3 regions of the Paenibacillus sp. CB74 genome follow, and region 3 is predicted to be linked to each of the others. Evidence: riboswitches for the same ligand, from Rfam matches in the RefSeq annotation. Region 3 holds a riboswitch; each other region holds the start of a gene.
What was found. A riboswitch is a leader RNA that binds a small molecule or an ion and turns the genes downstream of it on or off. The one in region 3 is predicted to bind S-adenosylmethionine.
Positions count from the first base shown of each region.

Region 1: another riboswitch for S-adenosylmethionine. It lies ahead of mmuP (S-methylmethionine permease); the one in region 3 lies ahead of metA (homoserine O-acetyltransferase MetA).
Region 2: another riboswitch for S-adenosylmethionine. It lies ahead of ACX9NY_RS29085 (methionine ABC transporter ATP-binding protein); the one in region 3 lies ahead of metA (homoserine O-acetyltransferase MetA).

Region 1 is NZ_CM146009.1:6,278,586-6,288,985, forward strand. It holds gene ACX9NY_RS27695 (spore germination protein) at 1-1,243, shown strand, start outside; gene ACX9NY_RS27700 (GerAB/ArcD/ProY family transporter) at 1,284-2,384, shown strand; gene ACX9NY_RS27705 (Ger(x)C family spore germination protein) at 2,381-3,583, shown strand; SAM riboswitch class I at 3,654-3,756, shown strand; partial or broken gene mmuP (S-methylmethionine permease) at 3,847-5,257, shown strand; gene mmuM (homocysteine S-methyltransferase) at 5,237-6,277, shown strand; gene ACX9NY_RS27720 (ABC transporter permease) at 6,379-8,781, opposite strand; gene ACX9NY_RS27725 (ABC transporter ATP-binding protein) at 8,785-9,543, opposite strand; gene ACX9NY_RS27730 (sensor histidine kinase) at 9,690-10,400, opposite strand, start outside.
Region 2 is NZ_CM146009.1:6,583,344-6,593,743, reverse strand. It holds gene mqnE (aminofutalosine synthase MqnE) at 1-81, shown strand, start outside; gene ACX9NY_RS29120 (NAD(P)/FAD-dependent oxidoreductase) at 318-1,379, shown strand; gene ACX9NY_RS29115 (YuzB family protein) at 1,376-1,630, opposite strand; gene ACX9NY_RS29110 (NifU family protein) at 1,711-1,956, shown strand; gene ACX9NY_RS29105 (SDR family oxidoreductase) at 2,101-2,880, opposite strand; gene ACX9NY_RS29100 (DUF2167 domain-containing protein) at 3,054-4,052, shown strand; gene ACX9NY_RS29095 (MetQ/NlpA family ABC transporter substrate-binding protein) at 4,244-5,083, opposite strand; gene ACX9NY_RS29090 (methionine ABC transporter permease) at 5,158-5,817, opposite strand; gene ACX9NY_RS29085 (methionine ABC transporter ATP-binding protein) at 5,818-6,852, opposite strand; SAM riboswitch class I at 6,978-7,119, opposite strand; gene ACX9NY_RS29080 (Cthe_2314 family HEPN domain-containing protein) at 7,257-7,973, opposite strand; gene ACX9NY_RS29075 (COX15/CtaA family protein) at 8,163-9,101, opposite strand; gene ACX9NY_RS29070 (thioredoxin family protein) at 9,497-9,841, opposite strand; gene ACX9NY_RS29065 (DUF2515 family protein) at 9,984-10,400, shown strand, end outside.
Region 3 is NZ_CM146009.1:3,323,678-3,334,077, reverse strand. It holds gene ACX9NY_RS14660 (RluA family pseudouridine synthase) at 1-920, shown strand, start outside; gene ACX9NY_RS14655 (arsenate reductase family protein) at 1,364-1,729, shown strand; gene ACX9NY_RS14650 (5'-3' exonuclease) at 1,868-2,761, shown strand; gene ACX9NY_RS14645 (phosphodiester glycosidase family protein) at 2,767-3,873, shown strand; gene ACX9NY_RS14640 (MOSC domain-containing protein) at 3,904-4,590, shown strand; gene ACX9NY_RS14635 (ROK family protein) at 4,667-5,545, shown strand; gene ACX9NY_RS14630 (HRDC domain-containing protein) at 5,723-6,724, shown strand; gene corA (magnesium/cobalt transporter CorA) at 6,795-7,730, opposite strand; SAM riboswitch class I at 8,182-8,305, shown strand; gene metA (homoserine O-acetyltransferase MetA) at 8,541-9,458, shown strand; gene ACX9NY_RS14615 (PLP-dependent transferase) at 9,483-10,400, shown strand, end outside.

The DNA of each region.
Region 1 (10,400 bases), 3.0 Mb from region 3:
GTCGGCATACCTGAAGGATCAATTACTTCCTGTCAGCCTGGTTGAGGAGACTTCGTCTCTCCAAGAGCTCTCAATTGGCGTGCTTTTCGGAAAAAATGCACTGTTGGTTGATGGGTTGCCAGGTGCTTTATTAATTGGTGGCCACAAGATCAAAAGTCGAGGTGTGAATGAACCGCTGTCAGAGGGATTGATTCGTGGGCCACGGATTGGTTTTACAGAGCAATTAAGCGATAACACAGGCATTTTACGTCGTTACGGAAGTGATCAGAGTCTCTTTATTCAAAAGTTTGAAGTGGGTTCACGGATCAAAAAAGAATTGGCGATAGCCTATATTCAGGATATTGCCGATCCCAATCTCGTTACTGAAGTCTGTAAGCGAATCGAAGAGATGGATATGGATTCGATGCTGGAATCAGGCTATGTGGAGCAACTCATCGAAGACAGTACCCTAAGTCCTTTTCAACAGGTACTAAATACGGAGAGGCCTGACCGGGTAATGGGTGCTTTGCTGGAAGGTCGGGTAGCTATTTTGTTGGATGGAACGCCATTTGTACTTGTTGTACCCGTGACCTTTAGCATGCTGCTTCAATCTCCCGAAGATTATTATGAACGTTGGATTCCAGGAACCTTTTTACGTATGCTGCGTTTTGTAGCTGCGATGCTGGCATTGCTCGCTCCTGCACTCTATATTTCGTTTATTTCGTTCCACCCTGGTCTTATCCCGACCAAGCTGGTTCTGACGATTATTGAAACGCGGACAGGGGTACCGTTTCCTTCGATCATTGAAGTACTGATCATGGAAATTTCCATTGAAATTCTGAGAGAGGCAGGGATACGGCTGCCTAAACCGATTGCGCCAGCGATGGGTATCGTGGGAGGTCTGATTATTGGACAAGCAGCAGTACAAGCAGGAATCATAAGCCAATTCCTGGTTATTGTCGTTGCGGTTACGGCGATCTCTTCCTTTACCATTCCTGTCTATAGTGCAGGGCTAACTCTGCGAATTCTGAGATTTGCCGCAATGTTTAGTGCCGCAGTTCTTGGTTTGTATGGCGTGGTTATGTTCTTCTTGCTTGTGTGCACGCATCTGGCACGGCTCTCAAGCTTTGGCGTACCTTACGTAGCTCCGGCCGTCCCGTATCACATCAATGAATGGAAGGATTTCGTTATTCGTGCTCCGTTGAACATGATGAGAATGCGTCCCAAAATGACAAATCCGCTCGATGAGGATCGTAAAAAGTAATCAAATTTTCCATCTACAGAAGCTCTGGAGGTGAACTAAAGTGAATGGCTCCCCACAAAAGATAACCACGACACAGGCCGTTATAATTATTGTGAATTACATGCTTGGTGCCGGGATCCTGACGTTACCTCGAACGACCAGTAAGGCTGTCGGAACACCGGATGTCTGGATATCCATTATTCTGTCGGGACTGATTATTGCAGGTGTCGGCATTATTCTGGTTACCTTGTGTCGCAGATTTCCGGGGAAAACGGTATTCCAGTTCACCCGTGAAATTACGGGGAGCTGGATTGCTTACATATTGGGATTTGCCATGATTATGTATTTTATGGTGATTGCCGCATTCGAAATTAGAGTCATGGCTGAAGTAACAGGGATGTATCTGCTTGAACGTACGCCCACATGGGCGATTGTTATGGTCTTCATGTGGATCGGTATATATATGATCTCAGGCGGACTTGGTGTCATAATACGGGTGTTCGAGATTATTCTACCGATTACAATCATTATATTTGTCATTGAAATTCTGCTGAGTAATCAGCTATTTGAGATTGGAAATCTTAGACCAGTGCTCGGCGAAGGTCTTATGCCTGTTTTCAAAGGACTTAAGCCTTCTCTATTATCATATACGGGGTATGAGGTGATGCTAATCATGACTGCTTATATGAAAAATCCGAAGAAAAGCAATAAGGCGATGAGCTGGGGCATACTTATATCCACCATTATATATTTGATTACGGTTGTCATGGTTGTAGGTAGCCTGTCCCTGGATGGAATCAAAACTCGAACCTGGCCAACGCTGGATTTGGTGAGAAGCTTCGAGATACAGGGATTAATATTCGAACGATTTGAATCCTTATTGCTGGTCATCTGGATTATGCAGATTTTTTCGACTACCGCGATCACACATTACTGTGCTTCGGTGGGTATTCGTGATTTGTTCCGTTCAAAAAAAATGAAGGGGATTATGTATGGTCTGCTTCCATTCATTTATGTGACAGCCATGATGCCCAAAACGGTGGATGATACTTTTGCACTTGGAGATATGCTGGGTAATGCATCTGTGTTTTTATTTGGCATTCTTCCTATGGTGTTACTGTTGATAAGTCTGATTCGCAAAAAAGGAGGCAAACATGCATGATGCCATTCCGTATGCTCTTACGTTTAGCTTCTGCCTTTTGTATTCTATTGACGCTGTCCGGATGCTGGAGCAGTCGGGAAATAGAGGATCTAAGTCTCTATGTTGGTCTTGGAATCGATGTCGGCAAAGAGACGGAATTCGAGAAAGACATCGCTGCTCAAGGAGGCTCATATCCTAAGAAGAACTATGTAACTGCCACGGTGCAGATCGCTCCGGGCTTCTCCAACAGTCAATCGAGCCAGCAATCCGGTTCTCCTTCTTCCGGCAAAACATCCTATGCCAATGAACAGCTCAGTGGAGATTCCATGTTGCAAATCTTCCGTCAGTTTGCGTTAAGGCGGGATCGACCACTTATTGGACATCATCTGAAAGTTATCGTCGTTTCCAAGGATATTGCCAAAAAATATGGTTTGGACCAATTGCTTGATTTTGTACTACGGGATAATGATATTCGACCGAACTGCCTGGTGCTAATCAGTCATCATTCTGCATTAGATGTGTTGACTTCACAGGACCCGTCTCGGATTCCGGCATTTTATCTCACAGGAATTACGAACAATTCGTACTTGTCCAACAAAATATTGGATCCTGTATTATTGTCTAAGTTAGATGCACAGATGCAGTCCGGTTCCAGCTTTCTGCTGCAAAATGTGTTGAATTCCCATGGAGAGGACAAGTTCTCTGGAGGTAGCATTTTTGATGGAAAAACAACGAAATTCATTGGAGAACTTAGTCAAACAGATCTTGAGGGTTTGTCATGGCTCAATTCCAAAAAAAAAGGAGGTGTCTTAAAAACACATAACAAGCAAGGATTCACCGTGGTATATGAAATCAAGAAGAAAAAGGTGAAAATTATTCCCAAGGTGGTCGGCAATGATATTTCATTCCATGTGAAGACTGAATCCGAAGGCTGGCTGATGGAGGATTGGCGCGCTCCCGAGGAAGAGGAAAAAGGTGAATATCTAAGAGAATTGGAAAAGGATTTTGCTGAGCTGGCCGAACAACAGATTCGTCAGGTGTTGTACAAACTTCAGCATACTTATAAAGTCGATGTAGCGGATTTTCGGGACAGCTTGCGTATTAAACATCCAAAGACATGGAAGAAAGTCAAAGGTGATTGGGATAAAATTTTCAGTACCGTGCCGATCACGTATGAGGTAAAGACCACCATTACCAATCCAGGGTCTTCCACAGAATAGCGAGATGTGCCATTTATGATATAAATATTGACACATTCATAATCAATCGCTATATTTATAAAAAATCATTTTCTTATCCAGAGAGGTGGAGGGACTGGCCCTTAGAAACCTCAGCAACAGATCTGAAGGATACTGTGCTAATTCCAGCGGGTGAACAGCCTGATAGATAGGAGCGTTTGTTTTTATTTGTCAGTAACGGCGCACTCTTTAGGAAGAGTGGGTCTTTTTTGTTTTTCTGGATGAAGAAGTAGGGAGCAGCAGGTATGGAGAACAACAACGACAAAGGGCATTTTCAGCGGAAAATGCAGGCACGGCATGTGGTCATGCTCTCTCTGGGTGGCGTCATTGGAACGGGATTATTCCTGAGCTCGGGTTATACGATTCAGCAGGCGGGACCACTGGGAACTATTCTTTCCTACTTGATTGGAGCGATCGTAGTATATCTGGTGATGCTCTGTCTTGGTGAACTGTCTGTTCATATGCCAGAGACGGGAGCATTCCATAGTTATGCGGCAAGATATATTGGACCAGCAACAGGCTATACGGTGGCTTGGTTGTACTGGTTAACCTGGACTGTTGCGCTTGGCTCCGAATTCACTGCCGCCGGTCTGCTGATGCAGCGTTGGTTCCCATCGGTAAATGTATGGATATGGAGCGCACTTTTTGCACTAATGATCTTTTTGTTCAATGCTTTAACGGTAAAACTTTTTGCGGAATCCGAGTTCTGGTTCTCATCTGTCAAAGTAGTTACCATCGTAATCTTCATTATTATCGGTGGTGCAGCCATGTTTGGGTTCATTCCCATGGCGGATGCTGAACCGGCTCCATTTCTATCGAATATTACCGCATCCGGGTGGTTCCCTCATGGGGCTACAGCGATATTGATGACTATGCTTGCTGTAAATTTTGCATTCTCAGGCACTGAGTTAATCGGTATTGCCGCCGGGGAGACGGAGAATCCAGAAAAGACGATTCCCAAAGCTATTCATACCACACTGTGGCGTTTGGTTATTTTCTTCATCGGAACGATTGTGATCTTGTCGGCCTTGCTGCCCATGTCGGACGCCAGTGTATTGGAAAGTCCTTTTGTAGCGGTAATGGAGCGGGTGGGTGTACCCTACGCTGCAGATATTATGAACTTTGTTATTCTGACGGCGATTCTCTCTGCTGCCAATTCGGGCCTCTATGCATCTTCACGGATGCTCTGGTCTCTGGCTGACAAAAGAACGATCTCTCCGTGGTTTGCCAAATTGACCAAGCGCGGGGTACCGCTGAATGCACTTCTGATCAGTATGGTGGGTGGTGCACTGGCTCTGCTGTCCAGCATTATTGCGCCAGGTACGGTGTATATTACGCTGGTCTCCATATCAGGTCTGGCTGTCGTTGCCGTATGGATGAGCATCAGCGCTTCCCAGTACATGTTCCGCAGACAGTATATCCGGGAAGGACATGCGGTCAAAGATCTGGTCTACCGAACACCACTGTATCCGGTGGTACCGATTGTTTCGTTTACATTATGCCTGGCTTCATGCATAGGTATTGCCTTCGACCCGACACAGCGAATTGCGCTATATTGTGGGATTCCATTTATCGCAGTATGTTACGCAGCTTATTATTTGACAGAACGTGTGAATAAGAAAAGAGGACAAGTACATGACACAAACACAACCGACTAACCCCATAGAACAGATCCTGCGTGAACATCCGGTCATGATTCTGGATGGAGCGCTGGCGACGGAACTCGAACAGCATGGATGTGATCTGGATGATCCATTATGGTCTGCTCGTGTGTTGCTTGAGAATCCGGATGTTATTGTTCAGGTCCATACGGATTATTTTCGAGCAGGAGCCGACTGTGCGATTACATCCAGTTATCAGGCGACAGTGGATGGCTTCCGCAAGAGAGGCATCGGCGAGCAAGCAGCGTTGGACCTGATTCGCAAGACGGTGGAACTGGCTGCACAGGCGAGAGATGACGTATGGGCAGAAGTGCAGGAAGACGGAGTTGATAATACGGAAGCCAAACTGGATGGTGACCTGGTCCTCGGAGCAGCACAACAAACGTCTGATGTCTTGGAGACCGGGGGCTTGGCACGGCCACGACCGTTGGTTGCTGCATCCGTTGGACCCTACGGCGCTTATCTAGCTGATGGATCGGAGTACATCGGTCACTACGGTGTATCAGATGAAACGCTGGCTGCATTCCATCGTCCGCGGATGGCCGCGTTGATTGAAGCAGGTGCTGATATTTTGGCTTTTGAGACCATACCATCCTTGCAGGAAGCACAGGTGCTGGTTGATGTGCTGAAGGAGTTTCCTCATGCCTATGCCTGGCTATCCTTTTCATTAAAAGATGGGACAAGCATCAGCGAAGGTACGCCGCTTGAGACATGTGCACGATTGTTTGGTTCCGAGCCGCAGATTGCTGCGATTGGCCTGAACTGTGCTCCCATGGAAGTGGTGACGGAAGCGGTGAGTATTCTCAGCCGTGCCAGTGATAAACCTGTTATTGTGTATCCGAACTCGGGAGAAGTATACGATGCTGCAACGAAGACGTGGAGTGGGCAGGGTACCTGTGGCAGTATGAGTGATGCTTCGGAACAGTGGGTTGCTGCGGGCGCACGGATTATTGGCGGTTGTTGCCGTACTACGCCACATCAGATTGACGAGCTTGCGAAGAAGTGGCGGAGCTGAAGTATATTTAGCCGATCCAGATCTGCGTGGAAAAGCCCTTTCTTATCTTATAAAGGATAGGAAAGGGCTTCTTTTGCATGAGCATACCTTCTTGCTACACTTTATTCCACGACAAGAATACGCGGCGATGCCTGACGAATCACCTTGGACGATACCCAGGATCCTAGAGCTGCGGCAACAATACTCAGACAAGCAAAGAGTATAATGCCTCCCCAGTTCAGAATGAGAGGAATCTGTACGATACCGTATCCGGATAGGACTTTTTCAAGTAACAGGGGGAGAAGGTATACGCCTACAATGACTCCAAGCATTGAACCAATCAGAGCTACTGCAACTACTCCGGCAGCAATGGAGAACCGGATTTTTCCAGATGTCATTCCAATCGACTTATATATGCCATATGTCTTGCTCTCTTTGCGAATGCTGATCCGGCAGGTGCTGAAAATAATAATGAATGTAACCAAAATGAACAGCAGACCCATTAGAGCCATGGGGTACACCAGAATGCTTGCAGCTTCTGCATAAACAGAATCCAGCAGCGTTTTTTGCGTGACGATGGAAGCAGAGTCTTTGAAACGCTCATTCAATTGGTTAGCAATGACATCCGCCTGTGAAGGATCGTTGACATTGATAAACGCGACATCTACATCTCTGTAATTCGGATTTACGCTTCGAACCGCTTGAGCTGTGATTCTTCCGGATACCGACAAGTCGGAGATGGCCTGATAGATGCCCGAAATCATAAACGTTCGCTTTTCTCCTTCAATGTAGAGATCCATGAGATCTCCTATATCCTTGTTAAACATCTTGGCAACACTAACTCCGATTGAAATTTCATTTTCGAGTGTCGGATTGTCTCCTCTCAACGTCTCAAAACCAAGATCCTGATAGCTTCCATCCAATACTCTTAGATAAAGACTGGTAGACTGGCTGGCCACATCGGTTGGATCATCTGGAAGGATAACTCCGGTGATGTTCCCTTGCCAGCCCACATTTTTGATGCGAGGGTCTTCTTCCAATACGTTCTGCAGCTCTGCTCTCGGAAACGTAGTTTTGTTTACAACGACTGCGGCAATGTTAGCATTGTCATAACCCCATTTGGCCGCCGTCTGATAGATTCCGGTAATGCTGGTCAGTACAACATACCCGAGAACAAGTACGGAAGCAGCCATCGTGGTTAGCAACAACATCAGAACCGAGCTTTTGCTGTTTTTGATCAGATTGCGTATACCGATGACAAAAGAGACGGGCAATTGTCCAAACAAGGCCTGGTTTGCGAGCGGTGAATTCATTCGTTGCGCCATGCGTACATTGTCGCTCTCCGACATACCGTACCGAATGGCCTGTACAGGCTCAATCATGCGAGCCTTTCTGGCGTATAACACGACGAATGAAATAACCAAGACGAGTAACAGCAGCCCTACAACAATAGCAACTCCAATGCCCTCAATTGGAAGATCACCCTGGCCAGTCCGGAGGGACGATACGGAGATGTTGATGATGAATTTGGAGACGATTACGCTAAGTACCAGCCCGGGAAGAACGGCGATGATGGACAGCAGGGCATATTGAATGACGTAAGTACCAATGGTGCCCCGGGAAGTGAGTCCCAGCGATTTAAGGATACCTATCGTTTTGTAGTTGGCCAGAATCGCATCGGATATGGTGAAGCCAATCGTAATGAGGGCAATAATCATCATGACGGCCCCTAAAAATATCATAATGAACCCGACGATCTGATTGATGATCAGATAAAAGGAGGAGATACTTTCAAATTCCATTTTGGTTTCCATAAATGGACCACCCGTCTCGCTTGTATAACGATCCCAGTAGCTGGAGTTCGTACTGTAATCATCAAAATGGATGCCCATCATGTGAATATCTTTTCCCGCAACCGTACTAAAATCATTTTGGTAATCCGTACTGTTCATCCAAATTCTTGCCGTATTGGTGAACGGTGCTCCATAAGGAACATCCACAACAATAGCTGAAACTGCGAGGTCAAGTGTGATCGATCCGGTTTTGAATTGAATGGTATCACCGACAGCAATGTTATAGGCATTCGCCATGGAAGTTGGGATCCATACGCTTCCTTGTTCAGGAGCCGAATGCTGTGTACCACTTGCAAATACAAGTTCATCTACACTCCATGGCGGAGGCGGGGTATTCATCATGTACAGATACAGGTTAGGGATGTCAGTGCCGCCAAAAGTGATGCCCGACAAGATGCGGTAAGTTAGCAAAGGTGAGACTTGAACACCGTTCTGGGCAGCCCACCAGTCATGTACAGTTTGGGGATCGTCCAGCCCTTTGTCGAACGTCAAGATCTGATGGGAACCGTTGGTTCGACTATGCATCTCGTTGAACTGGTTACCCGTATTGGCCAGGATAATGACTGATGTGGACACGAGTAGGGTAGACAGAAAAATAAGCAGGGTGATGAACAAGTTTTGAATTTTATTTCTGCTCAGATACGACAAACTAAGTTTAAACATGACTGCCATAGGTTACTCCTTCCCCGTAACCAAAGCGAAGATGATCGCTTCACGATCCTGAATTTGATGTTCGTCATAGGTGTCAAACTCAAGGATTCCGCCTATCTTGCCGTCCTGAATATAGATCAGACGATCTGCCCGGCAGGCTGCCTTAATATCATGCGTAACCATAACTACGGACTGTCCTTTTCGATGAATATCCGTAAGGATATCCAGAACGGCGGTGCCGTGTTCCAGGTTCAAACTTCCGGTCGGTTCATCCGCAAAGATGATATCCGGCGAATTGATCAAAGCTCGTGCAATGGCTGCTCGTTGCTGCTGTCCTCCAGACGTCTGGGAGGGGAGGCGGTTACGCTGTCCATCAATATCCATGACATTCATCAGCTCAGTAGCCCTGGATTGGATGTCTTTCTTTTTGTTTCCAGCGATATATCCCGGTAAAGCAATGTTCTCTTTGATGGAAAGGTCCGGGATCAAGTTTATACTTTGATAAATATAACCGATTCGGCGCGTGCGGAAGTCTGACATTTCTCGTTCACCATAAGCGTCGATCCGCTGGTCACGAAAATAAACCTCACCAGCTGTAATCTGATCCAGTCCGCTAAGCAGATATAAGAGGGTTGATTTGCCAGAGCCAGAGTTACCCATGATGACCGTGAATTCCCCTTCATAGATATCGAGATCGACATTACGGATGGCATGATGTTGCTCACTTCCGCTGTTGTACGTCTTGCACAGATTCTGTGCACGGATAATCGCTTTCTTAGGCAAGTCGAATCACTCCCGAGTGCAGTATAGGATTCATTCTAGCGGAGGGATGTTGAGGAAGCCTTATCAAATTATGAATAAAGTATTACTGACTTCCAAGTTGAAGCTGAAATTAAAGGCATTTGGTAAAATAGCCACGCCAGTGTGGCTCAGCAGATCGGCAGATAGAATCGGAAGGTCGTACCTTCTCCTTCTTTGCTAGTGAAGGAAATACGGCCTCCGTGTGCTTCAATAATGCTTTGGCAGATGGAAAGTCCCAGTCCCGTACCTTCCTGCACACGTTGGTCTGCATGACTCGCTTGTCCTCTGAAATAACGCTGGAAAACAAACGGCATATCCTGCACACGTATGCCCTGACCCGAATCGGCGATGGTCACTTTCAAGTACCCGGATTCCAGTTCCGTGGCTATACGTATCGTGTCTCCGGGAGCTGTATGCTTGAGAGCATTGGCGACAAGATTGGAGATCACCTGTTCAATTCGGATAGGGTCGATTGCGACCAACACATTGGGGATATGGTTGGAATGAGGTCCGTCGTAGATCAGACCTTTCGTAACAACAACATGTTTAATAGGCTTCAACATAGCTTCAAGGACAGGACCAATGTACATTTCACGAGGTTCCACAGAGATCTGCCCTAGTTCCTGAAGTGCATGAACCAGTAGGTCTTCCACAAGTCGGGCCGTTTTATCCGTATGTGTCCGCATCACTCTCATATATTCCATCAGCGTTTCCTGATCGTTACATAGCCCTTCCTCAATAGCTTCTATGTATGCTTTTATCGTGGTAATCGGTGTTTTAATATCATGAGATATATTAGTGATGAGTTCCTTTTGTGCTTGTTCCTGCTGGATGCGCAA
Region 2 (10,400 bases), 3.3 Mb from region 3:
CTTATATGGCTCATTAAGGGTGCAGGACGTATTCCGGTAGAACGTGATACGTTCTACAATGAAATTCAAGTGTACGAATAAGATATAAATACAAAATACAATCAATATTGTACCCGCACCACTCCAGAACGCAGCTTTCATGATAGGGAGACGTTTGAATTCGAGTGGTGCAAACTGCTGAATAATATTTTTAATTTTCAATGCCTACTTTTCAACTAATCAAATCCTAACAAAAGGAGCAGCTATGTTTTTTGCATAGCTGCTCCACAGTTTACAGCCCCATTTCAGTGGGACTGATGCAGAAAGGAAGCCGAGTCATGAAAAATTTTGTCATTCTTGGAGGCGGTTATGGCGGCCTCACCATCATCAAGGAACTTCTGGAAGGTAAGATTCCATCCGATACACAGATTATTTTGGTGGACCGCAGCCCCTTTCAGGGATTAAAGACCGAATATTACGCACTCGCAGCAGGAACCGTATCCGATTATGACCTGCGTATCCAATTTCCAGTGAACGATAAAGTCACTTACCGTTATGGAGAAGTTACTTCAATTGACTTGGAACAGCGTCAGATTGAATTTGAAGGCCAAGACCCGCTTGAATACGATAAACTTGTTATTGGACTGGGTTGTACAGACCGTTTTCACAACACACCAGGCGCTGAAGACTACAGCTGTACCATTCAGAGCTTTAGCAAAACACGCGAGACTTACCTGCGACTTAATGAAGTCAAAGCCTATGGCAATGTGCACATTGTAGGCGGTGGATTAAGTGGTGTCGAGATGGCAGCCGAACTTCGTGAGAGCAGACCGGATCTGAACATCAGCATTCTGGATCGTGGTGAACGTGTATTATCCGCTTTCCCGCAACGTCTGTCCGTGTATGTACATGAATGGTTTAACGAACATCAGGTAGAGACACGTGGACATATCGCCATTTCGCGTGTTGAGCCCAATGCCATCTATAACCGGGATGAACAGATTCTAACGGATGCTGTCGTCTGGACGGCAGGCATTCAGCCTGTAAAAGTGGTACAGGATCTGGACGTGACCAAAGACCCTCAAGGTCGTGTCGTCCTGAATGAATACTACCAAATCCCGGAATATACCGATGTATATGTGGTTGGTGACTGTGCCAGTGTACCTTATGCACCTAGCGGTCAAGCTGCGGAAGTACAGGGTGAGCAGATCGCCCATATTCAGCATGCCCTCTGGAAAGGCGAAAAGCCCAATCCACATCCACTCAAGCTTCGTGGCACACTGGGTGCACTCGGCAAGAAGTCCGGGTTTGGGCTAATGGGCAAAACGTCCATGATGGGACGTGTACCTCGTATTTTGAAAAGTGGTGTGCTCTGGATGTCCAAGCGCCATCTCGGTTAGTCGAGATCGAGCTCATCCCAGACATCGGCTTCGGCAATTTTGGCCAGAATGGCGTTATATAGATCTTCCACTTTGTCCGTGATGACTACTTCACCATTCACCAGTGCAAATGGAGTCATAGAACATTGGCCACAGTTGGTAAGGCAGCCGTATTCAATCACGTCATAGTCTGGATTTTCTTCCAGTTGATCCATGACTTCATCTGTGCCAAAATGCATATTGTTGGCACAAAATTCAATAATCGGTCTCATGTAGGTTCACCTGCTTTGTTTGACCATTTTAATTTATGGCCATTTGTAATATAATATAATAAGGAAAGGAGTTGAAAAATATGAGCGAAAACGCACAAGACACCATGTATGATGAGGTATCTGATGTTCTTGACAAGCTTCGTCCGTTCCTGCAACGCGATGGCGGTGACGTGGAACTGGTTGACGTGGAAGACGGCATCATTAAGCTGAAACTGGTCGGTGCCTGCGGCAGTTGCCCAAGCTCCACCATTACCTTAAAAGCCGGGATTGAACGTGCCCTTCTCGAAGAAGTTGAGGGTGTACAAGAAGTCGTACAAGTATTCTAATCAATCCTTCACGAAATAAACCTCAAGAGCCTTTCGCTTCGCATGAAGCGGAGGGCTCTTTTTTTGTGCGCATATTCAGCCTGTCCATTTCATCTGTCCCTAGACCAGCATCAACGTCTTCAACGTCCAGTCCTATAACTCACCTTAAGTATCCTCACGCTGTATGATCGGACGAATCGGATCAAGCCCTCCAGATACATCCATAATGTTACCTGTTATAAAATCGGAATGATCAAGGCATAGATACGTAATCACTCGTGAGATATCTTCACCGCTGCCAGGACGTCCTCTTGGCGTTTCCTCGTCGGTGATGCCCGCCATTTCATCAATCGTTTTCTCTTTGTTGGCACCACGAATATCTCCCGGGCATACCATGTTGACCGTAATTCCATAAGGAGCTTCCTCAACAGCGAGTGTCTTTGTAAAAGAGACCAGACCTACCTTGGCAGCCGCATATACGGCGCGATGTGGCCAAGATCTCGCTTCTCCAGCATGACTGAAGCCAAAATGGATAATACGTCCCCATTGCTTGCGTCTCATCTCTGGCAATACACGCTGATCCAGCAACATCGGTCCTAGCAGATTTCCCTGCACGAGCATCTGGACCTCGGCTTCAGAATAATCCGCAAATAATCGTCGTTCACGGACAAATGGACCCGCGTTATTCACCAAAATATCAATGCTGCCCAGGTTGTCCTCCACCTGTTCAACCAATGAAGAGATATCTTCTACCTTCGATATATCCGCCTGGATAGCAATGCACCGCACACCCTTGGCTGTAATCTGAGCCCTTAAAGCCTCAGCTTCTGCTCTGCTGTGTACATAGTTGAGGGCAATATGACACCCCTGATCTGCCAGACTGAGGGCCGTCATTTTACCAAGACCTTTGGCACTTCCCGTTATGAGGGCAATCTTTCCCTTCACGTTCATCCCCCTCTTCAAAGAGCAGTCACTATCCAGTATAAAAGATTTATCGTCCTCCTACAACTCGCTTATCTACAAGGGATTATCCACCTTTAATTCCAAATATATCTTGATCGGAATCGAATACCTATGGTACTGTCGAGGATATAACCCGAAAGGACCTCTACTTGAATATGAAGAACAAACGATGGATATCATTTCTTACACTTTTAATGGTGAGTGTATTCACAGTCTCTAGTGCCTTACAGGTATCAGCAGAAAGTGAGACGTATCAATCACCCGATGAGTATGATTGGATTATTGGCCCTGCATCTGTAACGCTCGATGGCAAAGCCACACTGAAAGTCCCTGAAAGTCATTCCTTTCTGGATAAGGCCAATACCCAACGCTCAATACTTAACAGCGGTGGAAAGCCTAACGGGAATGAAATCGGAAGCCTAACCAGCAATAGTGAATACGGCTCGTGGTATGTTGTATTTGAATACGTGAAGACAGGTCATATTCATGATGATGATCAAAATTTGAATGGCGAAGAACTGTTAAGCAGTTATATCCGAGGCACAGAAGAAGAGAACAGAGAGCTCGATCCCGAATACAGAACGTACATAACAGGTTGGGAAATCGAACCGGCATACGATAAGACCAAACATCAGTTGGTCTACTCCCTAGGTTTCAAGAATGCTGATCAGCAAGCCATGGTGAATTACAATGTAAAACTCCTGACACGCGAAGGGTACATCACAGCCATTCTGGTTATCGATACGGCCAACTTTCAACAGAGCCGCCAGGCATTCGAGGAAACCGTCCTTAATCAACTTCACATCAATGCAGGACATACCTACGAGGAATATAATGCATCGACTGACAAAACTTCGACCATAGGGCTCAACAGCCTTCTGATGGGCGGAATCGGGTATACGGCTTCCCAAAAATTTAGCGCTCTTCTTTTGCTCAAAAAAGGATGGGCCTTAATCTTGGTTGTCGTTCTTGGACTAGTCGGCTGGATCAGATACAAAATCAAAAGTTCATACGGAGATGAAGAAAAACTCTCTCCCTCCGAGCGGACGTACCTGCAAGAAGCAGATGAACAGCAGCATGCTGATCAGAATGAATTATCCTACTACCGCCAATCTGGACATCACTCCAATGCTGATACATCAGAGAAACTTTGACCTATGTTGTGACTTATGTTGATCCATGCTTCAGCACAGACTTGGGGAGTGGCTGTTCAAAAATTGCACCTCGCTACAAGCGCTAATAACGCAAAAAGAGGATGTCCTTCCGTCATATTCATGACTTATGGGACATCCTCTTCTTATCAGCTCACGTCAACTCATACATTCAACTCATACATATCGTTAAATTATTCAGTTGCAGGTTCAACTGCACCTTTATAACGCTCTTTGATGAAGGTTTTCACTTCTTCGGAGTGCAGGGCAGCAGCCAGTTTCTGAATTGCATCTGAATCCTTGTTGTCCTCACGAGAAACGAGAATGTTCGCGTACGGGTTACCTTGCAGATCTTCGATCAGCAAGGCATCATTTGCCGGATTCAGGTTCGCTTCAAGCGCATAGTTGGCGTTAATGAATACCAGATCCGCTTCATCCAATTGACGAGGCATCATGGCTGCATCCAGCTCGATGATATCCAGGTTCTTCGGATTGGCTGTGATATCCTGAATCGTAGATGTGATATTTGTATTGTCTTTCAGCGTAATAATGCCTTCCTTCGCGAGCAACAACAGTGCACGTCCACCATTGGATGGGTCATTTGGAATGGCTACTTTTGCGCCATCAGCCAATTCATCCAAAGATTTAATCTTTTTAGAGTATCCGCCAAAAGGTTCAACATGAACAGGTGTTACAGCAACGAGGTTGAAACCACGTTCTTTATTCTCTGTGTCCAAGTAAGGCTGGTGCTGGAAGAAGTTTGCATCCAATTTTTTATCAGCAAGTTGCTGGTTGGGTTGTACATAATCATTGAACGTAACGACTTGCAGACGAATGCCTTGTGCTTCCAGTTCAGGTTTGATGCTTTCCAGAATCTCTGCGTGTGGCGTAGGTGAAGCTCCCACTTTCAATTCAACCGTGCGTGGTGCACCTGCTGAATTGTCTGCACCGCTATCAGCATCCTTGTTGTTCCCGCAAGCTGCGAGAACAGCAATCAACATAAGACTAAGTAGAGCGAATGACCATTTTTTCATGTGTAAAACCCCTTCTCTAATCATTTTTTCATGTGGCGTTTGAATGACTGCACAGCCAACATGTTATCTATGTGTTATTTCCTGGTGAAAAATGTAACTAACCGATCTCCAGCCATCTGGAGAATTTGCACGAGAATAATCATCGACACTACGGATATGATCATGATTTCATTTTGATAACGGAAATATCCGTAGTTGATTGCCAGCGTTCCCAGTCCACCACCACCAACCATGCCCGCCATCGCCGTATAGGAGACAAGCGTAACGATGGTAATGGTTATCCCAGCAACCAGACCAGGTAACGCCTCAGGCAGCAACACCCGTCTTACAATCTGTCCGGTCGATGCCCCCATTGACTGCGCCGCTTCAATTACACCACGGTCAACTTCTCGCAACGTTGTCTCCACCAATCGAGCAAAATAAGGAGCTGCTGAAATAACCAAAGGAGGTATAACACCAAGAACCCCCGTAGCTGTACCGACAAGTATACGAGTGAATGGAATAAGAGCAACAATCAATATGATAAATGGAACTGATCGCAAAATATTTACAATCAAGGACAATATAATGTACACCGTCCGTGACTTGATCGAAGCAGATCGGGCTGTCATAAACAGCAGAACTCCGAGTGGTAAACCAAAGATAACGGTGAATAGGCCTGATACACCCAAAATTTGCAGTGTCTCTATGGAAGCTTTACCAACCTCTTCCCAACGAACTGTTGAAAAATCCATCTAACGAAGCACCTCCACATCAAGTCCCTCAGCGGTCAATTCGGATATCGTCCGATCAATCGCATTGGAATCACCTTCGAACCGAACGGTCAGTTGTCCATAAGGAACCTGTTTGATCGTAGAGATCGTTCCTTGCAGGATGGCAAAATCCACACCCGTCTTACGAACCGTTCTGGACAAAATCGCTTCATATGTTTTGTTCCCCAGAAAGGATATCTTCACAAGTTTCGAAGCAACACCTGCCTGCAATTCAATGCCTGCATTCGCCAGAGCGGTCTCTTCCAGAGCCAGTCCAGCTTCATGGTCACGCATCATGAAGTCCCGCGTAATCGCATGTTGCGGCTTCAGGAACACCTCGGTTACAGGTCCCTGTTCCACAATGCCACCTTGATGAATGACAGCCACCTTATCACAGATGTTTTGAATGACATGCATCTCATGAGTAATCAGCACAATGGTAAGGTTGTACTTTTCGTTAATGTCGAGCAATAACTTCAGAATTGAATTTGTCGTCTGCGGATCAAGCGCTGAAGTAGCCTCATCACAGAGAAGTACATTCGGATCACTCGCAAGTGCTCTCGCAATCCCCACACGTTGTTTCTGTCCACCTGATAATTGAGCTGGATATTTGTTGCTATGGTTCTCCAGACCAACGAGATTGAGCATTTCCTTCACTTTGCGATCAATGGCATCCTTGGGTGTATTCACAAGCTTTAGTGGAAAAGCCACATTATCATATACCGTTGCAGAGGATAACAGATTGAAGTGTTGAAAAATCATCCCGATTTTGCGTCTCTGTTGCTGCAATTCGGTTTTGCTCAGTTCAGTCAGATTGATCCCGTCAACCCATACTTCACCCTCCGTAGGCCGCTCCAGCAAATTAATACAGCGAATCAGTGTACTTTTACCCGCTCCGGAATGGCCAATAACGCCGTAGATTTCACCCTTTTGGATGTTCAAATTCAGCTCGGATAACGCTGTTGTAGACTTTTTTCCTTTGCCGTACGTTTTGGTTAATCCTTTTAATTCAATCAATCGCACTTGCCCCTTTCCAACCACCTACATGTATCTTTACCCGATCTAAAGGAAAACTCCCCTTAAAGTACAAAAAAGAGCCCTTTGCAGAAACAAAGAGGGCTCTTCACGTGAAAGAATATACCTTCTCATCTGCCAAAATCGTGCCTTGCACCATTTTGTAGGAATTAGCACCTAACATCTATAACGAATGATACATGTATCATGTCATTACAAATCGGTTGCCGGGCTTCATCGGGCCTGTCCCTCCGCCGCTCTCGATAAGAAATATGTTATTGTAGGATTTTATAAGTTCATGTAGTTCATGCTTTATAATGTGAATGTAAATTTTGAGATGATCTGTTCATTCTTTGTCATTGCAACACTCTAATTGAAACTCAGTATATTCCAAGTATTCCGATTTGTCAAAGGGAATTATTTCTTTGCCATATTTTATTGATATAACGATAAGAGGCTGTTAACGTTTCACAGACCATATCCACGCCCTGACGCATTTCCTGCACATGCTGATTCAGATCCTCCAGCTTCACCTTACCTTGCAAGGTCTGGTGTAACTGCCACAAGTCATCGTGCATTTCCGAGTTCATGTAGTGAATTTCCATATTACGTCGTTTGCGCAGCTTGCTCATCGGCTCCCGATATGAGTCCTTGATCTGAATTAATTTCAATGCAAGATCATGATGCTCCCTCGCAAAATCGAACTGCCTTAACACCGTAAAATAAGAAAAATGCGCTTTTGTATTTGAAGTATTCAGCTGGAATATTTCATTCAATACGGTCCCGACTTTATCCAAAATGGCAAAGCAGCGGATGAAGCCATCTTTGTAGAAATACACATATCGGGCATACTCAGCTTTTTCAGTCGGCGTCATGTCGTCCGTTGAGCCTGCAACGACCTTTTTGCGAAAATGAGCTGCAGCGAAGCTGCTTTGCTCCAGTTCATCCAGTGAGGAGATGAGTCCCTGAGTCCACACATACAGTTTCCGATAGTCATGCGTGGGATCATGATCCACATGCATTTGCCGCTGAAAGAGCTCAAGTGTATGCGCCATGGAGTCCATCGCTTCCTTCAATTTACCTTCGTTTATACGCGGTTTTTCCCCCAACAACGTTCGCAGCATATTTAACCTCCTCTTTTCCGAATCAACATTTCATCACCGTAACACTTCATCCATTCCGTAATTGCTGCTTGCCATAGGTTGCCCTGATCCCCCTGACATCAAACAAAGTCCACCTGTCCAAAGATGTACATCACTGGATGGTGGACTTTCATATTAGGCCGAGTACCTTCAAGAGAACTGTATCTGTATCTAGAACCGATTAACCGGTCGATGCAGCTTGTACACCAGGAAACTCATATACGTTAAAACTCCGAACAATATGGCGATATCCAGCATATGAGCGAGAGCTACGAACATGTATACTTCCGGACGGTTCATTGTCACCATCATGAAAATACCAATCACGACTTGCATCAGGATGAGAACAACGGATACCACGCCAAGGGTACGCATTTCCTTGTTGTCCGGATGATTACGGTAAGCGAAATGACCCAGAATTGCAATAACAATAACGAGCGACGCTGCTGCTGCACGGTGAGCAAAAGCAACCGCTACCCCTCCTGAAAGCTCAGGGATAATCTGCCCGTTACAGAGCGGAAATCCGGAACATCCGCCAGCAGAATTCGTGTGGCTCACAAATGCACCCGTGTATACCACGAGATATGTGTAAATGGTGGAGAACCAGACCAGATTCCTGAATTTTTTGCTCACCCGAGGGTATTTATTCAGGCGCTCCAATCCGCCATCTTTTGCCTCCTGCCTTATGCCCAGCGCCATCATCAGGGAACTGGCAAAAGCAATCAGTGCAAAGCCGAAATGCAGTGCCATGACTGCTGAAGATTGGGAGAAGACAACGGCAAAAGCCCCCATGATCCCCTGCACGATAACAAATACCAGGGTTAAGAAAGAGAACAATTGCAGGTCACGACGTGACTTGCCAAACAGCAGAAAAGCAACAAACGAGGCAATGGACAACAATCCAGCCAGTGCGCTTACAGCGCGATGGGAATATTCAATAAGTGAAGCCACAGTATGTGCCGGAACGAGTTTCCCGTTACATAAAGGCCATTCCGTTCCGCAGCCAAGGCCCGATTCCGTTTTGGTTACGATGCCTCCACCAAAAGTGGCCAGAAACATGACAAGACAGGTTAATACGGTTAACCATTTAAATAAAGTTAAGTGTTTCAATTTTTTCTCACCCGCTGTTGGTTTAAGATGGCGAAGAATATCCTTCGCTTGTTTCGATACTTTGACACTTATTTCACAACTAAATTCATTATACCGGATAAAATGTTCATTGACGTCCGCGCTTTGTGACAAAATGTTAACGTCTGATGAAATAATGACCCATAGGTCACTGGGGATATGTACATCAAATTTCTAACATAAAACATGTCGAACACACAAACGCCATTTCCCTATTTCAAGAGAAATGGCGTTTCATCTAGTATACCCTTTTACAGCATGAACCTGTCATACTTTTATATAAGTTCAATGAAACATTTACACAATAACAGCGATCAAAAGGTTATTCTGTCATCGGAGTGTTTGTGTAGATATTCATCATTTGAACGTATATAACATTATTTATGGATCGTATTGTACACTTCAACTGCGCGATCCAGGAACTGCTCAATCTCTTCTCTCGACTTGCGCAGCTTGTTCACGTACCGTACGAGTTCGCGCCCATCTGTATACGCCACAAAGCTCGGAATGCCAAGAATATTCTGCTCTTCACTAACCGTCCCAACCTGATCCACGTCGACCTCAATCAATGTCAGTTCACGTGCATATTTCTCTTCAACCTCAGGCATAAACGGATCGATGTATTTGCAGTCACCACACCAGTCTGCCTTGAATACGGCAATCGTCAAACGTGGGGATTGGATGGCTACATCAAAAGCCGGTTTGGAAGTAATCTGTTCCATTCGGTTCATCTCCCTTTCTGTACCTTGTCTTATCCTAAGTGAAGCAAATTGGCGAGTGGAAGTCAAATAATCAGCGCATACTTAGAATAAACCACATGGTCTGTGAATTTAAACCCAGAACATCATGAAAGGATGTCACATCATGACTTCCACCAGAACCGATTCTTCCAGCGAACAGCATCACGGATCCCTCTTGCAGATTGTCCGTTCCATTCCGGGTGCTGCCCGGGAAATCTGGCGTGGCAAACAGGCTGCATGGCAAGCCTCAGCACAGCTTCGTCACCCATTGCGTGACATCGAGTGGGATACCGATACGGCAGCTGCCATACAGTCTGAGATAGAGCGTCTGTTACCTGCCAGCAGCAAGTCTTTTGCACGCGCGGACCAGGTTCAAAGCGCACTCGTCTGTGAAGAAGATTGCATCATTCTGGAAGAGATAAAGACACTGACCCAGGAGCATAACCGAAGTAATGTTACCCGCACGTCAGCCTATCTGGAATGTTATGAGCAATACCCTGAACTGCATTGGGCTCTGCTGGCCCATATGGTCTCTCGCAAC
Region 3 (10,400 bases):
AGACCGTGCTTCAGCGGCGGCTGCTGGTGTCCCGCAAGCTCTTGTCCAAAATCAAGCTGACGGAACAAGGCGTTATGCTTAATGGGGAGCGCGTATACATTAGCGTCAAGGTAGCTGCAGGTGATGTCGTTGAAGTTCGGATGGAACAAGAGGAATCGGATGATATTTTGCCTGAACCTATCCCCTTTACCGTTCTGTATGAAGATGAGCACTTACTTGTTGTCAACAAGGATGCAGGCATCATCGTTCATCCGACACATGGACATTACACAGGTACTTTGGCGAATGGAGTCGTTCATTACTGGAAATCCAAGGGTGAGCGATTCCGGTTTAGACCAATTCATCGTCTTGATCAGGAAACGTCAGGTGTGCTGGCTATAGCCAAGAACCCGTATGTGCACCAGCACGTATCTGAACAGATGATTGCAGGGACGGTAGATAAGAAATATATTGCGTTTGTACACGGCAGCCCCGTCCCGGAACAAGGGTCAGTGGATGGGCCGATTGACAGGGATCCTGAAGAGCCACACCGTCGAATTGTAACGCCTGATGGTTACGCGGCGAGAACGTTGTATACGACGTTAACACGTTGGGCAGAGGGCACCGCCAGTGAAGTAAGTCTCAAGCTAGAAAGTGGAAGAACCCACCAGATCCGGGTACATATGACGTCCATCGGTTGCCCGTTGATCGGAGATCGGATGTACAAGACACTACCTGAGCATGAGATCAATGAGCAGGCCATGGCTGTTCGGGAAGAACGGGATAGCTGGATCGAACGCCAAGCCTTACACGCCTGCGAATTGACGTTTGAGCATCCAATTCTACAGGAACGCATGACGTTCCATGCCCCTTTGCCAGCAGATATGGCCGCGCTAGAGAATCGTTTGAATGATGACGCAGCTCCCAGAGAAGAATTGTAGGAAGCCTGCAACGAGGCTCTTAGATTTCCTTAGATACGCCCTCTGTATAGTAGGTGTTGTAGCTTTTTGTACGGTCCATCTTGTTAGGCCCTTTCTGCTTAAGTTTCAACGCTAGTAAGCTATTCCATTGTGAGGGGTGCTATAATGCACCCGAACAACATGCCGTAGGCTAATCTTTATGGTTTAATGTGTTGATGTTTACCCATTTCATGTTAAATATTTCATGAATTCAAATCTCAAAAGCTTTTAAGGATATAAAAGCTGTAAGACTTTGACCCAAAAATATAGCGAATGAGTGTTTTTGAACACATTCGCAAAAAATCAGTAAAATTACATGGCGATGGTATCGATTTGGAGCGACTTTTGGATTTGCGAAGCAAACCAAGGGAAGCGAGAAGTCGAGACCGGAGCCACACGAAACCGGAGCATTTGGAGGTAAATAAATGAGCAACTTAAAAGTATATCAATATGCCAAATGCGGCACATGCCGCAAAGCTGTAAAGTGGCTTGAAGCGCAAGGACATGAGCTGGAGCTAATCCCCATTTTTGACACACCACCATCAGAATCTGAACTAACAGAATTGATCCAGAAAAGCGGGCTCGAGGTGAAAAAGTTCTTTAATACGAGCGGGGAAGTGTACAAAGAACAACAATTGAAGGACAAGCTGCCAGGCATGTCCGCTGATGAACAGATTCGTTTGTTGGCTTCCAATGGTCGGTTGATCAAACGTCCGATCGTTACGGATGGAGAAAAGGTGACAGTTGGTTTCAAGGAAGAAACGTTCGAGCAGGAATGGAATAACGCATAAGCGTGCTGAATACCAGCCTTGAATTGTTCAAAATTCAGGGCTTTTTTGGCTGAACGATGGTTGGCGGAACTATGCTATAATGATAGAATTAGTTTCGTATTTTATATGCTAGATCAGGATAGGAGAGAACAAATTCAAGTGAATCAACGTAATGAACCTACTTTGTTGCTGGTGGACGGTATGGCGGTGTTGTTCCGTGCTTTTTATGCGACATCTGCAAGCGGATATATCAGACGTACAAAGGCAGGATTGCCTACCAACGCAGTCTACGGATTTATCCGTTATTTCTGGGATGCGGTTCAGACTTTTGGGCCAAGTCATGTCGTATGTTGTTGGGATATGGGCGGTAAGACGTTCCGCGGTGAAGAATATGCAGCCTACAAAGGCAACCGGTCTGAAGCTCCGGATGACCTGATTCCCCAGTTCGCCCTGATTCGTGAAGTCATGGATAGCCTGGGTATTCCGAATATAGGTGCACAAGGATTCGAAGCTGACGATTGCATCGGGACGCTTGCTAAGTATTATACCGAAGAGACAGATATGAATGTTATGGTACTGACGGGTGACCACGACATGTTGCAACTGATTAATGATCGCACGAGTATCATTATTATGAAAAAAGGCCATGGCAACTACATGGTGTACAATCCTGAAACGCTCATGGCAGAGAAACAACTGACACCTCGTCAAGTCATTGACATGAAGGGTCTGATGGGAGATGCCAGTGACAACTATCCCGGAGTACGGGGAATTGGTGAGAAAACAGCGTTGAAGCTTGTACAGGAATATGGCTCCATTGAAGGGATTTTGAGCAACATGGATAAACTGACCCCTTCGGTGCGTAACAAGATTGAGAATGATCTGGACATGCTTCATCTGTCCCGCAAACTGGCAGAGATTCATTGTGCTGTTCCGGTTGCCTGTGCGCTGGATATCTGTGAATTGCGTCTTGATCCGGATATGGTGATGGACAAGTTTGAACAACTTGAGATGAAGAGCCTCGGCTCTTGGATGGGAGTGGCAATAGGGTGAGCAACATGAAGAACGTACGATCAGGCAAAAAGTGGTGGACAGGGGCTATGGCCCTCGTCCTGGCCTTGCCAATAATTCTTTCGGGAGCAGTAAGTGCGCCACAGACAGTGGATGCCAAAGCAGCAATTAGCACCAAAGTACAGAAAGTAAAAGCAGCAGGACGTAATTTTACCGTACAGACCGTTTCGATTCCGAAGGGAACACCGGTTACCGTGGGACTCGCGAAGAAGCAAGTTGGCCAGACGGCTACATTGCCATCGATTGTGAAAGCCTATGGTGCACAAGCAGCCATTAATGGAGCATTTTTCGAAGCATATAATGGAGCACCAGATCCATACGGCATGTTAATAGCAAATGGTAAGGTCATACATATTGGAAGATACGGAACATCCATCGGATTTAAGGAAGATGGCTCGGCGATCATGGATTCACTTCAGGTGAATTTGACAGGTAAAGTAACAGATACAAAAGGCAAATCACGCAGTTGGTATGCGACATTTATTAATCGAACACCCTCTGCGAATGCAAGCATTACGATGCTGTATACACCTGAACGAGGTGCGACAGTCGGGTTCAAAGGTGGTACTGCAGTAGTCATGGAGAAAGGCATCGTGACCAAAAAAGTCCCTAACACCAATGTAGCCATTCCTAAGAATGGCTCTGTGCTGGTCTTCACAGGCAACCAAAAGTCCTCTTCAGATCGTTTCACCGTTGGCTCAACCGTAGAAATGAATTACAAATATACGAACGCAGCAGGTAAAGAGATTCCTTGGCAAGATGTGGTGACCGCTGTGGGAGCAGGTCCGCGTCTGGTGAAAGACGGCAAGGTAGCTGTAAATCCGACGAGTGAAGGTTTCAAGGATGCCAAGATTCTTAATGCTTCCGGAGCCAGAAGTGGTATCGCAATCATGGCGGACGGTTCTGTTATGCTGGCTACCGTTTCCGGAGCAACAATCAAGGAGTGGGCAGCTGTGATGCAAAAGCTTGGGGCGAAGCAGGCCATGAATCTGGATGGTGGCGCATCTTCAGGCATGTACGCCGGGGGCAAAATGCTGACCTCACCAGGTCGACTTTTGAGTAATACACTCGTATTTGGTGGCTCTGTTCGTTAAAAGAAAGTGATTATGGGAGGGATGACGCAAATGACACTCACATCTGATCGAAAGCCAGAGGAGGGTAGTACAGCTGTTCTGGCCATCAATGTAGGACTGCCGCAACCGCTCTCTGGGCAGAAGCGTGAAGTGCTGAGCGGCATTGTGAAACACCCTGTATCCGACGCGGTTTTCCTGTCATTCACTGGAATGACAGGGGATGCGCAGGCGGATCTGGTGCATCATGGAGGCCCTGACAAGGCCGTTTGTGTATACGATTACAGTCGTTATCCGGAGCTGGAACAGTTGATGGATCGCAAGCTGGACTGGGGAGCTTGTGGAGAAAATCTGACGGTTGAAGGCTGTGCCGAAGAAGTCGTTCGGATTGGTGATGTCTACGAGTTGGGCGAAGCCACAGTGCAGGTCAGTCAGCCCAGACAACCTTGCTTCAAGCTGGGCGCGCGGTATGATTATAAGGAACTGCCTGTATATTTTCAGGAGAGTGGATATACCGGCTTTTACTTTCGTGTCCTGCAAGAAGGTGAGGTAAGGCCTTCATCGACATTTCGACGGATCAGCACCGATCCTGCATCAATGACCGTTCTTGAAGCCAATCGAATTATGCATCAGGGGAAAGAAAATGTCGAAGGTATCCAGGCGCTGCTGGCCATTTCTGCGCTGTCAGACAGCTGGAGGCAGACGTTAATGAAACGATTGTCCAAGCTGGAGAACAAGTAGCAGGATAACTATAGTGTCATCAAGTAAAGCACGAAAAATGATTTCCTTTTTAAACTAACTTGGGAGTGTGACTAACATGACGATCTTAGGCGCAATTGAAGCAGGCGGAACCAAATTTGTATGTGGTATTGGCACAGAAAACGGAGAAGTTCTGGAACGCGTAAGTTTTCCAACAACAACACCGGAAGAGACAATGGCTCAAGTGATTTCGTTTTTTGAAGGCAAAGGCATTGAAGCTCTGGGCGTAGGTTCATTTGGTCCGATTGATCCGATTGAAGGAAGCCCAACGTATGGCTATATCACAACAACACCGAAGCCACATTGGGGACAATATAACGTGATTGGCAAGCTCAAGGAGCATTTTGATGTACCGATGACATTTGATACGGATGTGAATGGTGCTGCACTTGGAGAAGCAACCTGGGGCGCTGCACAAGGTCTTGAGAGCTGTCTGTATATCACTGTGGGTACAGGTATTGGTGCAGGTGCTGTAGTTGGCGGTAAAATGGTCCATGGATTGTCACATCCAGAGATGGGACATATCATTGTACGCAGACATCCGGAGGATACATACGAAGGTTTCTGTCCGTATCATGGCGACTGCCTCGAAGGCCTTGCAGCTGGTCCGGCCATTAACAAACGTTGGGAGCAACCGGCTTATGAGCTGCCTGCAGATCATAAAGCATGGGAGATTGAAGCACATTACCTGGCACATGCACTGATGAATTATGTTCTCATTCTCTCTCCACAGAAAATCGTAATGGGTGGCGGAGTAATGAAGCAGGAGCACCTGTTCCCGATGGTGCGTAGCAAACTTCAGGAGTTGCTGGCTGGATACGTTCAGCATCCGGCACTTCAATCCGACATTGACCAGTATGTTGTTTCACCAGGACTTGGCGACAATGCAGGGCTGTGTGGTTCGCTGGCGCTTGCCAAGTTGGCATTGAATAAGTAGGTCATTAAGGGATTGACGAATTTTACCATTGTGGTATGATATGGGCAACAGCATAGTACGGTTAATGAGGAAGCACCTCTCTTGCATGGATTTTGCAGGAGGGGTGTTTTTTTTGTGCTGCCTGTAGGTAGTGTAGCTAACCCGTTTAGGCTGAAATGTTAAAGGGAGGGAACGGAAATGGAAGTCATTTTCATTAACAGATTGTCCAGAATGTCAGATCAGAATGCAGAGTATGCACAGCTATGGATTGGGGAAGAGGAAGATGGTTGGCAGCTGGGATGGAGTCGCTACGAGGAAGGAGAACGTGAGGACAGCATCTGGTATGAAGGGACTTCTTGGGAGGAACTGCTTCATATTTATCGTCATCAGCTCGCCATACAGATGAGTGAGGGATACCGACCGCAGTTACAGGGGTTATTTCATGAGAATGATGATTTGAAGTTGCGCAGTTATGGTGGGCAGCGACTCCATTGTTACAGTGAGTTATACGGCAATGAGCAGTTATATACGGATTTGTGCGCCTGGCGTAGAAAGAGAGCCGTGTCTGACCGGAAGGCACCGTATTTTATTGCAACGAATCGTCTGCTGCGTTTGATCAGTGCCTTTGTGCCGCAATCGGTGGATGAACTGATGCAATTGCCGGGCGTAGGGGAGAGCAAAGCGACCGACTATGGTGCGGAATGGATGGAGATTACGAACGGGTTGGAGCGTTCAACGACATTCCCGCTGGAATGGGTGTACACGGCGCTGAAGGAAGAAGAGTATGAGAACTGGTTATACAAGCAGAGAGAGCAGAAGTACAAACAGGAACTTGATAAGTTCACCACGCGCAAGCAGGTGCTTGAAGGCATGAAGGAAGGGCATACGTTAGAAGAAATCGTTAATCGATCCGGATTATCCCGACGCGAGTTGATTGAGCTGTTAGAGGCACTGGATCTCGAAGGTTATGACACCGATTGCCTTCTTGATGTGGAGCTTGCTGTGATGCCAGAGAACGAACAAGAGGCTGTATGGAGTGCATATGAGGAGCTGGGAGATACGTTCCTGAAGCCAGTATTACATAAGGTGTATGGAGCGGAGAAGCCCGACGGAGGAAGTCTGGAGCAGGTCTATGAAAAACTGCGCATGATTCGCATCCGCTTCCGTCGGCATGCAGAGACAGAGCGGAATGTAAGTTAGTTGCAGGGTATAGAAAAAGACGACGCGTTCCTCCAAGAGGAGCGCATCGTCTTTGTTATTTCGTACGAGTTCATACCCAGTCTTTTTTGCGGAAAATGAAGAACATGCTCAGGCCCAGTGTAACCATCAGGCCAATCACAACAAAATAGCTGTATTTCCAGTTAAGCTCGGGCATATTCGTAAAGTTCATACCGTATATACCGGTAATAACCGTCAGCGGCATGAAGACCGTGGTAATGGCGGTAAACACACGCATGATCTCATTCGCCCGGTTCGCTATACTGGATTGGTAGGCTTCTCGCAAGTTGCCCATCAGGTCGCGATAAGTCTCAAAGGTTTCCGATATTTTTACGGCATTTTCATAGATGTCACTGAAATACTTTTGCAGTTGATCATCGATGAGACGCAGGTCTTTTTTGTTCAGTGTATTAATGACCTCTTTCTGAGGTCCAAGCACTTTTTTCAACCATAGAATCTCACTTCGCAGCCCGATGATTTCATTCAGATGTGACTTTTTGGTATGCATCAGAATGTCTTCCTCAAGCTTCTCGATCCGAGCTTCAATCCGGTCACCCACGGTGAAATAATTATCAACGATCAAGTCGACCAGCAAATACAGCAGACGGTCCGGTGTACTGATTTCCTGTTCCCACAGGATTGGTTTCAGTGTGCGTAATTCGCTGACCTTCTGCTTTGTAACACTAATGATGAAATGTCTGCCAAGGAACAAGTTGACTGCACGCAGAAAAATCTCTTCATTATCGAAACGTATGCTATTAATTACAATAAAATAATGGTTCTCATAAATTTCAATCTTCGGACGTTGTTCTTCGTCACTAAGACAGTCTTCCACAGCCAGATCATGCATCAAGAACAGCGGTTGAAGTACCGCCAAATCGTCTACATCTGCATCAATCCAGTAAAATCCTTCCGCTGGTGGAGTCAGCGCCTGCTGAATATCGTCCACCGGAATAAACACACCGTTGTTTACCAACCGGATTTTCATCGTTAATCTACTCCTTCTGCACCCGCCAACTCGGCGGATATTATCATTATGGGCGCAAAAAGAACAAATCAGCCGGTCGGCAGCGGAGCCTGGAGATCAGGGCTGCGTTCACTATATAATCAAACGGAAGTCACGTCCCGCTGCCGGCATGCTGATGTCAATTCTCTATGCAGTTTGTCGGAATTCGGCTGCCAGTCAGGCCTCGGGTCGCCATCCATTTAATATGTCACCTCTCACATAAGGGTTTATAACACCTTGTTTAGTATACCGCTGGTACAAGGTGCTTTCAAGCGCAAAAATGTGTCTATTTCGCGCCCTGAGGCAGTGTATGACAACGGATGAAGAACGGTTCCGATCTGGACAGCAGACAGAGAACTGCACCTTGACGTAAGGGCATTAATGTAATAAAGTAGACGGTGAACCATATTAAATTACAATCTAATACAGCGAAATCTTATCAAGAGTAGGTGGAGGGACTGGCCCGATGAAACCCGGCAACCGGCGGTATACCGCACGGTGCTAATTCTTGCAGCGACCTAGTGTCAAGTGGCACTGTTGTAACTGAGAGATGAGAGAGGCGCATATCTATTTACATATGACCTTTCTCGAAATCCGAGGAAGGTCTTTGTCATATGCCCCGACTTCTCAGCAGTGATTTTCGCTAAGGAACTTGAGGTTGTTTGTAACGTTGGATGAAAGAGCAATTCAATGTTTTTACAAGCTCAAGGCAGTCTGTCACTGTATTGATATGAAGACATCAAGCCAGTGGCAGTTGCATCTATCTATGCACAAGGAGGAGTTAGACTTACCATGCCAATCAAAATTCCGGATACTTTACCAGCAAAAGAAGTACTTGAAGGAGAGAATATCTTCGTCATGGATGAAACTTCTGCATACCAGCAGGATATTCGTCCACTCCGTATCGCTATATTAAACCTGATGCCGACAAAGGAAACGACCGAAACACAATTGCTTCGTCTGGTCGGAAACACGCCTATTCAGGTGGATGTTGTTCTCGTACACCCCAAATCCCATACGTCGAAGAATACGTCTCAGGAGTATTTGGATCTGTTCTATAAAACCTTCGACGAGATTGAACACCGACGTTTCGATGGCATGATTATTACGGGTGCCCCGGTGGAACAGATGGATTTCGAAGACGTGAACTATTGGAATGAGATCCAGGAGATCTTCGAATGGACCAAAACCAATGTGACTTCAACCCTCCACATATGTTGGGCTTCCCAAGCAGGTTTATACCATCATTTTGATGTGCCGAAAGTACCACTTGATGAAAAGTGCTTTGGTGTTTTCCCACATACGATCAATAAACCACATGTTCCATTGTTGCGTGGATTTGATGAAGTATTCAACGTTCCACATTCCCGTCATACGGAAGTGAGACGCGAAGATATTGAAAAGAATGAAAATTTAGAGATTTTGGCTGAATCCGAGGAAGCGGGTATCTTCCTGGTTGCGACCAAAGACGGCAAACAAATTTTTGCCACAGGTCATGCCGAGTACGACCCGTTCTCATTAAAGTGGGAGTATGACCGGGATGTAGCCAGAGGGTTGGATATTGCATTGCCTAGACACTATTATCCAAATAACGATCCTTCCCGTGTGCCACCGGCTACCTGGCGCGCTCATGCCAACTTATTATTCTCTAACTGGCTCAATTACTATGTGTATCAAGAAACACCTTACGATATTGGCCCGCAAATCTAATCGAGATTACAGGAGGATGCAGCAATGGAAGACAACAACAAGTTGAAAATCGAAAGCCGCTTAGCACAAATAGGGTCCATCAATGAACCGGTAACAGGCGCCATTAACTTTCCGATCTATCAATCCACTGCGTTTCGCCACCCGAAGCTAGGACAAAGCACGGGGTTTGATTATATTCGTACGACGAATCCAACCCGTAAGGTATTGGAAGAAGCAGCCGCAGCGCTAGAGTCTGGTGATGCGGGGTTTGCCTGTAGCTCGGGTATGGCTGCACTGCAAACGATCTTTGCCATGTTTGGTCAAGGGGATCATCTGATTGTATCGTTGGATCTATACGGTGGAACCTATCGTCTGCTTGAACGCATTCTGTCTCGTTTTGGCGTAACTGCCAGTTATGTAGATACGAATGACCTGGCAGCACTGGAGAAGGTTCGTCAGCCAAATACCAAAGCGGTATTTATTGAGACACCAACCAATCCATTGATGATGATCACCGATGTGGAAGCCGTTGCTTCCTGGGCGAAAAGTTACAACCTGTTGACCATTGTTGACAACACGTTGTTGACTCCATTTTTCCAACGTCCGATTGAACTGGGTGCCGATATCATCATTCATAGCGCTACCAAATATCTGGGCGGACACAATGATGTGCTGGCCGGACTAATTATAACCAAGGGTGAGGCATTATCTGCAGAGATGGCGTTCCTGCATAATTCCATTGGAGCGGTATTGTCTCCAAGTGACTCCTACCAGTTGATGAAAGGGATGAAAACGCTGGCTCTTCGCATGGAGCGTCATGAGTACAATGCGCTTACCATTGCCAAATATTTGCTTGAGCATCCAGCAGTGGGTGAAGTGTATCATCCAGGCCTGTCGGATCATCCAGGGTATGAGATACAAAATAAACAATCCACAGGTAACACAGGTATTTTCTCTTTTAAA